DNA from 3 places in the Pseudomonas sp. Tri1 genome. Region 3 is predicted to be linked to each of the others. Evidence: predicted binding sites of a transcription regulator. Region 3 holds the regulator's gene; each other region holds the start of a gene.
What was found. The regulator FliA, encoded in region 3, starts transcription of late flagellar genes. The targets are predictions, from matches to a motif close to CTAAAGTTTNNNNNNNNNNNGCCGNTAA.

Region 1 (3,577 bases), 1.7 Mb from region 3:
GGATGCACTGGGTGCGGGCATCCTGGCGTTCGCCCTGGCCGGGATGATCGGTTCGGCGCTGCTCTACATCAATGGCCATCTGGCCGGGTGGGCGTGCCTGCTGCTCAACGCTTTTTTCGCCTCACTGACCCACGAGCTGGAGCATGACCTGATCCACAGCATGTACTTTCGCAAGCAGCGCCTGCCTCACAACCTGATGATGGGGCTGGTGTGGCTGGCACGACCCAGCACCATCAACCCATGGATCCGCCGCCACCTGCACCTCAACCATCACAAGGTCTCCGGCAGCGAGGCCGATATGGAGGAGCGCGCCATCACAAACGGCGAGCCTTGGGGGCTGGCGCGGTTGCTGATGGTCGGCGACAACGTGATGTCGGCTTTCATCCGCCTGCTGCGGGCCAAGACCTGGGCGCACAAGCGCAGCATCCTCAAGCGCACGCTGAAAGTGTACTTCCCGCTGGCGCTGCTGCACTGGGGCGCCTGGTATGTGTTCCTCGGTTTTCATGGGGCCAACGGTGTCGCCAGCCTGCTGGGCACGTCGATTGACTGGTCGACGACTACGCTGGCGACGATGCAGGTGATCGACATCGCCGCAGTGGTGATCATCGGCCCGAACGTGCTGCGGACTTTTTGCCTGCACTTCATCAGTTCGAACATGCACTACTACGGCGACATCGAGCCGGGCAACGTCATCCAGCAGACCCAGGTGCTCAACCCGTGGTGGCTGTGGCCGTTGCAGGCGTTCTGCTTCAACTTCGGCAGCAGCCACGGGGTCCATCATTTCGTGGTGAAGGAACCGTTCTACATCCGCCAACTCACGGTGCCGGTGGCCCACAAAGTGATGCGCGAGATGGGCGTGCGGTTCAATGATTTTGGGACGTTTGGGCGGGCCAATCGGTTTGTGGGCGAGAAAGGGCCGGTGACGGAAGAGGTGAATACGGTACGGGTTTGAGACGGCTATTGAAAAAGCTCTTCGGCAAGCCCCGATATTTCAACCAAATCTGAATCCTGTGGCGAGGGAGCAAGCCCTCGCCACAGATTGTTGCAACCGGCCACTCACCTCGGCGGCCACGCTTCGTTCGCCCTTGGGCAGTCCCTCAGGCCTCCCGGCTGCATTCCAACGCATCCCATGGAAGCGTCTAATCTTCTCCTCTCGTCGGCCAACATCATAAAACCCTAATTTTTTCCAACGGCGTGCCGACAGATTGGTATGCGTGCACCAAAGTGGAGCGGGTCAAAAGCCTGCTCGCGCTTTTACATGAAATGTTGCAACCGGAATGCACCCCCACTCCCTGCATAAGAAGCCTAACTAAATGAATCTAAAGTTCAGCCACAAAATCCTTCTTGCCGCCTCCGGTGTCGTGGTTCTGGCTTTTGCCCTCTTTACGCTCTACAACGACTATTTGCAGCGCAATACCATCGGCCGCAGCCTCGAGTCATCCATCGAGCAATCCGGTGACTTGACGGCCAGCAGCGTCCAGAACTGGATGAGTGGCCGGATCCTGGTGCTGGAAAACCTGGCGCAGAACATCGCGCATCAAGGTGCCGGTGCCGACTTGCCGGGGCTTGTCGATCAGCCGGCACTGACGTCGAATTTCCAGTTCACTTACGTGGGCCAGACCAACGGCGTCTTCACCCAACGCCCTGACGCAAAAATGCCCGACGGCTACGATCCGCGCCAACGTCCTTGGTACAAACAGGCCGTCAGCGTCGACAAAACCATGCTGACCCCGCCCTACCTGGCGGCGGTCGGCGGCCTGGTGGTGACTATCGCTTTGCCGGTGAAGCACAACGGCGAACTGCTCGGCGTGGTGGGCGGCGACCTGAGCCTGGAAACCCTGGTGAAAATCATCAACTCGGTGGATTTCGGCGGTATCGGTCATGCGTTCCTGATCAGCGGCGACGGGCAGGTGATCGTCAGCCCGGACAAGGACCAGGTGATGAAGAACCTCAAGGACATCTACCCTGGTACGCCGGTGCGCATCGGCAAAGGGACTCAGGAAGTTGAGCTGAACGGGAAGGACCGTATTCTTTCGTTTACCCCGGTCACTGGCTTGCCGAACGCCGAGTGGTACATCGGCCTGTCGATCGACAAGGAAAAAGCCTACGCACCGTTGAGCCAGTTCCGTACGTCTGCGTTGATTGCGATGTTTGTCGCGGTAGCGGCCATCGCGTTACTGCTGAGCATGTTGATCCAAGTATTGATGCGTCCATTGACCACCATGGGGCGCGCCATGCAGGACATCGCCCAGGGCGAAGGCGACCTGACCCGGCGTCTGGTCGTGCAGGGCAAGGATGAATTCGCGGTGTTGGGTGGTTCGTTCAACCAGTTCGTGGAGCGGATTCACGCTTCGATCTCCGAAGTGTCTTCCGCCACACGGCAGGTGCATGATTTGTCCCAGCGGGTGATGACGTCGTCGAACGCCTCGCTCATCGGCTCGGATGAACAGAGTGCTCGCACCAATAGCGTGGCTGCGGCCATCAACCAGTTGGGCGCCGCGACCCAGGAAATCGCCCGCAATGCCGCCGATGCCTCGCAACATGCCAGCGGTGCCAGCGAGCAGGCCGATGATGGTCGTCAGGTGGTGGAAAAAACCATTCACGCGATGACCGAGTTGTCGCAGAAAATCAGCCTCTCGTGCACTCAGATCGAAACCCTGAACGCCAGCACCGACAACATCGGGCACATCCTGGATGTGATCAAGGGCATTTCCCAGCAAACCAACCTGTTGGCCTTGAACGCGGCTATCGAAGCGGCCCGGGCCGGTGAAGCCGGACGTGGTTTTGCGGTGGTGGCCGACGAAGTGCGCAACCTGGCGCATCGCACCCAGGAGTCGGCGGAAGAAATCCACAAGATGATCACCTCGCTGCAGGTCGGTTCCCGTGAAGCGGTGACCACGATGAACGCGAGTCAGGCCTCCAGTGAAGAAAGTGTGGAGGTGGCCAACCAGGCCGGTCTGCGGCTGGTCAGCGTGACGCAGCGAATCGGTGAGATCGACGGCATGAACCAGTCGGTGGCCGCCGCGACCGAAGAACAGACCGCTGTGGTGGAAACCCTCAACATGGACGTCAGCCACATCAACCTGTTGAACCAGCAAAGCGTGGCCAACCTCAACGAAACCCTGAAGGATTGCGATGCGTTGTCGCAGCAGGCCAATCGGTTGAAGCAGTTGGTGGACAGCTTCAAGATCTGAGGCCTCAGTCGACATCACCGCAAGCTGAGCCACCGCCATCGCGAGCAAGCTCGCTCCCACAGGGGATTGGCGGTGGCGTCCACCTCTGCCTCCAGAGGGGATTGGCGGTGGACCTGGGTTCGCGCCCACCTCTGTCTCCACAGGGGATGGGTGGTGAGCCTGGATCTTGGGTTCACTTCAGCTCAGTGTGGGAGCGAGCTTGCTCGCGATGGCGGTGGCACAGCCAACATCACTGCCAACTGACCCACCGCTTTCGCGAGCAAGCCCGTTCCCACAGGACATTGGCGCTTACTTGAACATCACTTGCACATTCGCCATCGCCTCATCGGCAAACCCTTGCAGGAAGTCCCTGAACCCCGACGGTGTATGGGCGTCGGTGTGGT
Region 2 (3,577 bases), 2.0 Mb from region 3:
CACGACCCTGCTCGCCTGCCCGGGCGGCCTCGATGGCGGCGTTGAGCGCCAGCAGGTTGGTTTGCCCGGCGATGGCCCCGATGACGCCGAGGATCTCGGTGATGCGATGAGCATCCTGCTGCATGCTCTCGACCTTGCGGGTGGCGCTGGCCACTTCATCGATCAACGCCACCACGCTATTGGATGCCTCGCCGACCACCACCCGAGAGCGATCAGCGTGTTCGTTCGCGCGCTGAGTGAACGCTGCGGTTTCGGCGGCATTATGTGCGACGCTTTCTGCCGTGGAGCTCATTTCAGTGATGGCGGTCACGGTCTGGTCGGTTTCCGAGGCGTGGCGCATCAGGATTTCGCTGGTGTGGGCCGAGGTCCGCTGCAGGTTATCCAGGCTCGACGCCATGGCGCCGGTGGCCTGGGTGACTTCGCTGATCATGTCTTGCAGGTAAGCGATAAAGCGGTTGACGGAGTGGCCGATAGCCCCCAGCTCGTCCTCGGCACGGATGGTGATGCGCCGGGTCAAGTCGGCATCGCCGGTGGACAACGCGTCGATGTTGCCTTTGAGGATCTTCATGCGGTTGGTCAACTGACGGATCGCGTACAACTGCATCAATACCAGCAGAATCACCATCGGAATTTGCAGCAGGCTCAGGGTGCTCAGGACATCGTCGCGCTGGGCGGTGATCAGGCGGGTAGGCAGGGCGGTGGCCAGGAACCACGGCGAACCTTCGATAGGGCGCATGAAAAACGTGCTGGCTTCGCCCTTGTTGTCGAACTCGACCCGTTGCAGTGGCTGGTCACGGTTGGCCAGGCCAGCCTTGACCTGAGCGGCGAAGGGCGAGGTGGCCGCCAGTTCGCTGATATTCTTGAGCACGATCGGGCCGTTGATGCGCGAGCTGTTGCTGATGATCTTGCCGTCTGCTTCGACAATCAGCATTTCAGCGCTCAGGTCCGCTTCCTTGCGCGCCACCAGCTCGTTGAAGAAACCCAGGGTCACGTCGATGGTGGAAACGCCGTAAGGCACGCCGTTTTTCTGGATGGACATGGCGCAGTTGGTACGGGGTTCGGCGCTGGCGTCATCTTTATACGCTGCGGCCCAGGCGCATTTGCCGGCTGGGGTGGCCATCCCGCCCTTGTGCCAGGGCTGTTCGTAATAGTTTGGCGCGGCGTCGCTGTTCCAGAAGGTGTTGACCACCAGTTTGCCGGATGCATCGCGGTGCCAGAATGTGCTGAATTTGTTGCGGCCCTCGGCGCGCTGGTTGGGCAACGGCCAGATCCCGCCGCCGAAGACTTTCAACTCGCCATATTGATCGACAAGTCCGGGTAGCACTTTGTCGATGGCATCGCTGTCGAGCAATGGGATGGTCTGGGTGATGCTGCGTTGCTGCGCCTGTACTTTGTTCAGTTCGCCCTTGATCTGTTCGGCGACTTCGGCGATGCGGTTAAGCACCACTTGTTCCTCGGTCTGGCGTAGTTTGGGTGCGACCAGATAGCTGATGCCCACCACCGTCAGAATTGACAGCACCAACATGAAGATGACCAGGAATAGCGTGTAGCGGGCCTGAATGGTGCGGAATGCGGGCATGTGGAGAGTCCTTGCACGTAGGCGTCGTTCGGAGCAGGAACGATGGGAGATTCTGTTTTTATCGGCCTGTTACGATAGAGCTTGAGTGCCACATGCCTCGCTACATCAAGCCGCCAGGCTCACCTCATTGTCGAACCGCAGCGGCCTGTGGGTTGGCAAGCGCGCTTAACGATGCTGGTCGAAGCCAGGACCAGGACCGGGGCCGCCGCGACGATCATGGTCGCCATGACCACGGTCGTGAGGAAAAAAGAGACAGCCACTCAAGGTCAGGATGGACAGCAGGGGAAGCAACAGGGTCAGGCGACGAAACATAAATAAATCCTCATGATTAAACACCGTGGTTGCGCGAAAACGCTCCTTCGGCTGTACCATGGGACCCCGTTTGCTGCCGCTTATCCCCAAAACAAGGTATGAGCCTGGCAAGCAGGCGGATACAGAACGGATACATTCGGGAAATTGGCAATGACTCATTCGCAACGTTTGAAATATTCGATCCTGATCGTCCTCGTCGTCCTGGCAATCATGCTGGGACTGTCGTGGATGCAAAACAGAGGCATGATCAGCGAGCAGCTGTTTCAGTACGTCGCCATTGCCGTAGCGATCATCGTGGTGGTGATCAATGGCGTGATGCGGCGCAAGGTCAAGCCCTGATCATCGGCGTCACTCCCCTGCCTCGAGTACGGCCATGGCCTTGGGGTCCAGGCAGTAGCTCTTGTCGGGATTGAAGGTGACGACCCCCTCGCTGCACAAGCGCTTGAGTACTTCGCGCACGCTGAGGAAGGACAAAGGAATGTCCAGCCCCAGCAGTTGACTGTGCACGCCCCGCACGCCCAGGCAGCGGTTCTCCTCGGCGGCCTTGAGCAGTGAGTCGATGACTTTGAGGCGAATCAGGCTGGTCCTGAGCCCGTAGCTCTTGAGCAGGCGCCTGATGTGCTCATTGCCGACACGCTCCGCTGGACCGCCGAACAGGTTGTTCGTGGTTGTCATCGAGACGCCGCTCGACTGTGGCTTACCTTCCATTGGCAGTTGCCTGTCATGCATGCAAAAACTCCTTACCAGCCTGTTCAGAAAAGGTCACAAGTACTCTCCTGTAATAGGACGAACGAGGGCGACCAATAATGAGGGCCCTGAGGTGAAAAAAATGTCTGGGGTTTTCATCCGGCGCAGGAAACCCGCTGAAAAGTCATTAATTTTTTTTCATCGGGTTCGTTTTCAGGAAGGGCACATTCCGCTTCGGCAGGGGGGATGTGATTGTCCAGGCGGGCCATGCGGATGTTTTCGCTGTCGCACCGGTCGCCGGCCTGGTTCTGAAGTTTTGCTTGGGAGTGAACGCAAGAATGTCCGGTCAGTTATCGAGGCGTGGCCTCGCAGGCGTGTTTTGGGCGATTAGCCTGGGGCTCAACCCGGTTGCCAGCGCTCAAGGCGATGCAGGCCAGGCCAGTGCCGAGATCGCTCGCACTCGTTTTGGCGTGCCGCATATCCAGGCTCAGAATGAGCGCGGGCTGGGTTACGGCATTGGCTATGCGTACGCCCAGGATAATCTTTGTCTGCTGGCCAATGAAATCGTCACGGTCAACGGCCAGCGCTCGCGCTATTTCGGGCCTGAACAGCTTACGGTCGAGCAGCGGGAGAACCGCGTCAGCGATGTGTTTTTCAGTTGGCTGAACACGCCGCAAGCGGTGTCCGGTTTCTGGCAAACCCAGACGCCTGAAGTGCAGCAATTGATTGAAGGCTATGTGGCGGGCTACAACCGCGCCCTGGTCGAGCGCAAGGCCAAAGGCCTGCCCGAGCAATGCGCGAGCGAGTGGGTGCGCCCCATCACGGCGTTGGACCTGGTCAAGTTGACTCGTCGTCTGCTGGTGGAAGGCGGGGTCGGCCAGTTCGCCGAAGCCCTGGCCGGCGCGCAACCGCCCCAGGCGACGGCCGTCACTGCGGGGCCGGCTGCGAGTTTTGCCGCAGCGGCAACCCGTCAGCAGCGTTTTGCCCTGGAACGCGGCA
Region 3 (3,577 bases):
CCGGAGCGGATTCGTCAGCCGATTGTGGCTCGGCCAGGCGTGCCAGCGCAGCGAGCAACTCAGGGGTGGCAGCGGTGATCGGCGAGCGCTCGCGCACTTCGCTGAACATGCTGTTGACCGCATCCAGCGCTTCGAGCACCACGTCCATCAGTTCCGAATCAACGCGGCGCTCACCCTTGCGCAGGATGTCGAACACGTTTTCGGCAATGTGGCAGCACTCCACCAGCTCATTGAGCTGGAGGAAGCCGGCGCCTCCTTTTACAGTGTGGAAACCGCGAAAAATTGCATTGAGCAAGTCTGCATCATCGGGTCGACTTTCCAGCTCGACCAGTTGCTCAGACAGTTGCTCTAGAATCTCGCCGGCCTCAACCAGGAAATCCTGAAGGATCTCTTCATCGGCGCCGAAGCTCATTAATGGCTGCTCCTAAAACAGGGCTAAAACTCAGAATCCAAGGCTGGACAGCAAATCGTCCACATCGTCCTGACCGGACATAACGTCTTCTCTTTTATCGGCATGAATCTGCGGACCTTCACCCTGCGAGAGATGTTTTTGTGGATCTTTTTCAGCAAGCATCGCTTCACGGTCGTGTTCGATGCCGGCAAAGCGGTCGACCTGGCTGGCCATCAACACCAGTTTGAGCAAATTGCTTTCTACTTCGGTGACCAATTGGGTTACGCGCTTGATCACTTGACCGGTCAGGTCCTGATAGTCCTGAGCCAGCAGAATGTCGTTGAGATTGCTTGCCACCGCGCGGTTCTCGGTGCTGCTGCGCGTCAGGAAACCGTCGACCCGACGGGCCAGCTCCCGAAACTCTTCAGCCCCTACTTCGCGGCGCATGAACCGACCCCAGTCGGTGCTCAAGGCCTGGGCTTCGTCGCTCAGGCCATTGACCAGCGGCGTTGCGCTTTCCACCAGGTCCATGGTGCGGTTGGCCGCAGCTTCGGTCAGCTTGACCACATAACCCAGACGCTCGGTGGCATCGGTGATCTGCGAGACTTCCTCGGCCTGCGGCATATTCGGGTCGATCTGGAAATTGACAATCGCGCTGTGCAGTTCACGCGTGAGCTTGCCCACTTCCTGATACAGACCACGGTCACGGGTCTGGTTGAGCTCATGGATCATTTGAACCGCATCGCCAAAGCGGCCTTTTTCAAGGCTGTCGACCAGTTCGCGGGCATGTTTTTTCAGGGTCGATTCGAAGTCGCCCATTGAAGATTCGTTGTCCATAGCTCCCCCGTGGCGCCGTTAACCGATGCGTTCGAAGATTTTTTCGATCTTCTCTTTCAACGCCTGGGCCGTGAAGGGTTTGACCACATAGCCGTTCACACCGGCCTGGGCCGCTTCGATGATCTGCTCGCGCTTGGCTTCGGCAGTTACCATCAGCACCGGAAGGTGCTTGAGTTTTTCGTCGGCGCGCACATGGCGCAGCAAGTCGATACCGGTCATGCCGGGCATGTTCCAGTCAGTCACCAGAAAGTCGATGCTCCCGCTGTTGAGAACCGGAATGGCAGTGGTGCCATCGTCGGCCTCGACCGTGTTGGTGAACCCAAGGTCACGCAACAGGTTTTTTATGATCCGCCGCATCGTTGAGAAGTCATCAACGATGAGGATTTTCATGTTCTTGTCCAATTCGACCTCCAAGCAGTCTTAAACGTGTCCAGCACCTGAACGCGCCATTTCAATCAATCCGGCACAACACTCGACAACGGCCTGGAGCCCCACGGATGGAGACTGGTGCGACGTATGCCAGACCAACCCCGTTCGCAGTGCTCCCACACAGCTGTCAGCGCGCTCGCCACTCCCCCAAACGCCCCCGCAAACGGGCCGCGCACTGGCTGTGTAACTGGCTGACCCGCGATTCGCTGACCCCCAGGACCTCACCGATTTCCTTGAGGTTCAGCTCTTCGTCGTAGTACAGCGCCAAGACCAGTCGCTCACGCTCCGGCAAATTGGCAATCGCATCCGCCAGCGCGCTCTGGAAACGCTCATCTTCCAGGTCACGCGACGGCTCCATGTGAGCACTCGCGTTATCCTCGTGCAGCCCTTCGTGTTCGCCGTCCTGCAACAGGTCATCGAAACTGAACAGGCGACTGCCCAAGGTATCGTTCAAAATCCCGTAATAATCGTCGAGACTCAACTGGAGTTCGGCCGCAACCTCGTGATCTTTAGCGTCACGCCCGGTTTTAGCTTCAATAGCGCGGATCGCGTCACTGACCATGCGGGTATTGCGGTGCACCGAACGCGGCGCCCAATCGCCCTTGCGGACTTCATCGAGCATCGCCCCACGAATGCGGATACCGGCATACGTCTCGAAACTGGCGCCCTTGCTCGCGTCGTATTTGTTCGACACTTCGAGCAGGCCGATCATGCCCGCCTGGATCAAGTCCTCGACCTGGACACTGGCCGGCAACCGCGCCAGCAAGTGATAGGCGATGCGCTTGACCAGGGGTGCATAACGCTCAATCAATTCATATTGGGCGTCCCGTGCCGATTTTTTGTAGAGATGGTTGTAACCGCTGGCTGTCATAACACGGGCCCTGCTGTTTGTTGCACGAGACGCTCGACGAAAAACTCCAGATGCCCACGAGGGTTGGCCGGCAGTGGCCAGGTATCCACCTTCTGGGCGATAGCCTTGAACGCCAGCGCGCATTTGGAACGGGGAAAGGCTTCATAAACGGCACGTTGTTTCTGGACGGCCTTGCGTACGCTTTCGTCGTAGGGCACAGCGCCGACATATTGTAGGGCGACGTCCAGGAAACGATCCGTGACCTTTGTCAACTTGGCGAACAGGTTGCGCCCTTCCTGCGGACTCTGGGCCATGTTGGCCAGGACGCGGAAGCGGTTCATGCCGTAGTCGCGGTTCAATAGTTTGATCAGGGCATAGGCGTCGGTGATGGAGGTCGGTTCGTCGCAGACCACCAGCAACACTTCCTGGGCCGCGCGCACGAAACTGACGACGGAGTCACCGATACCGGCAGCGGTGTCGATCACCAGCACATCGAGGTTGTCACCGATGTCGCTGAATGCCTGGATCAGGCCCGCGTGCTGGGCCGGGGTCAGGTGAACCATGCTCTGGGTGCCGGAGGCAGCCGGTACGATACGAATCCCGCCCGGTCCCTGCAGCAGCACGTCGCGCAGTTCACAGCGGCCCTCTATCACGTCCGCCAGCGTGCGCTTGGGGGTTAGCCCCAGCAGCACATCGACGTTCGCCAGGCCCAGGTCGGCGTCCAGCAGCATGACCCGTCGGCCAAGCTCTGCCAGAGCCAGGGACAAGTTCACTGACACGTTAGTCTTCCCGACGCCACCTTTGCCGCCGGTCACCGCGATCACCTGTACGGGATGCATGCTGCCCATGTTCGTTCTTTACCTTGTCTTACTTAGACGGAGGCCACATTACTGGCTGCGCGTTCACATTCGGAACAATGCATGGCAGACCATCGATGTAGGTACAAAAAATATTCATGATTACCTCAGCCGACCTGCTTGGTCGGGCTGTGGTAGATGTCAGCGAACATATCAGCCATGGCTTCTTCGCTGGGTTCTTCCTGCATTTGCACACTCACGGCACGACTGACC

Region 1: a site for FliA is predicted at 1,177-1,204, ahead of J9870_RS00820 (methyl-accepting chemotaxis protein). Genes of this name have one in related genera too.
Region 2: a site for FliA is predicted at 1,638-1,665, ahead of J9870_RS16145 (methyl-accepting chemotaxis protein). Genes of this name have one in related genera too.

Annotation. Positions count from the first base shown of each region.
Region 1 is NZ_CP072913.1:172,218-175,794, forward strand. Features, by position in the region: gene J9870_RS00815 (fatty acid desaturase) at 1-952, shown strand, start outside; gene J9870_RS00820 (methyl-accepting chemotaxis protein) at 1,314-3,194, shown strand; gene J9870_RS00825 (SRPBCC family protein) at 3,483-3,577, opposite strand, start outside.
Region 2 is NZ_CP072913.1:3,792,992-3,796,568, reverse strand. Features, by position in the region: gene J9870_RS16145 (methyl-accepting chemotaxis protein) at 1-1,579, opposite strand, end outside; gene J9870_RS16140 (hypothetical protein) at 1,745-1,891, opposite strand; gene J9870_RS16135 (hypothetical protein) at 2,042-2,230, shown strand; gene J9870_RS16130 (fe2+ zn2+ uptake regulation protein) at 2,240-2,620, opposite strand; gene J9870_RS16125 (acylase) at 2,917-3,577, shown strand, end outside.
Region 3 is NZ_CP072913.1:1,824,306-1,827,882, reverse strand. Features, by position in the region: gene J9870_RS08110 (chemotaxis protein CheA) at 1-412, opposite strand, end outside; gene J9870_RS08105 (protein phosphatase CheZ) at 443-1,228, opposite strand; gene J9870_RS08100 (chemotaxis response regulator CheY) at 1,247-1,618, opposite strand; gene fliA (RNA polymerase sigma factor FliA) at 1,785-2,528, opposite strand; gene fleN (flagellar synthesis regulator FleN) at 2,525-3,355, opposite strand; gene flhF (flagellar biosynthesis protein FlhF) at 3,472-3,577, opposite strand, start outside.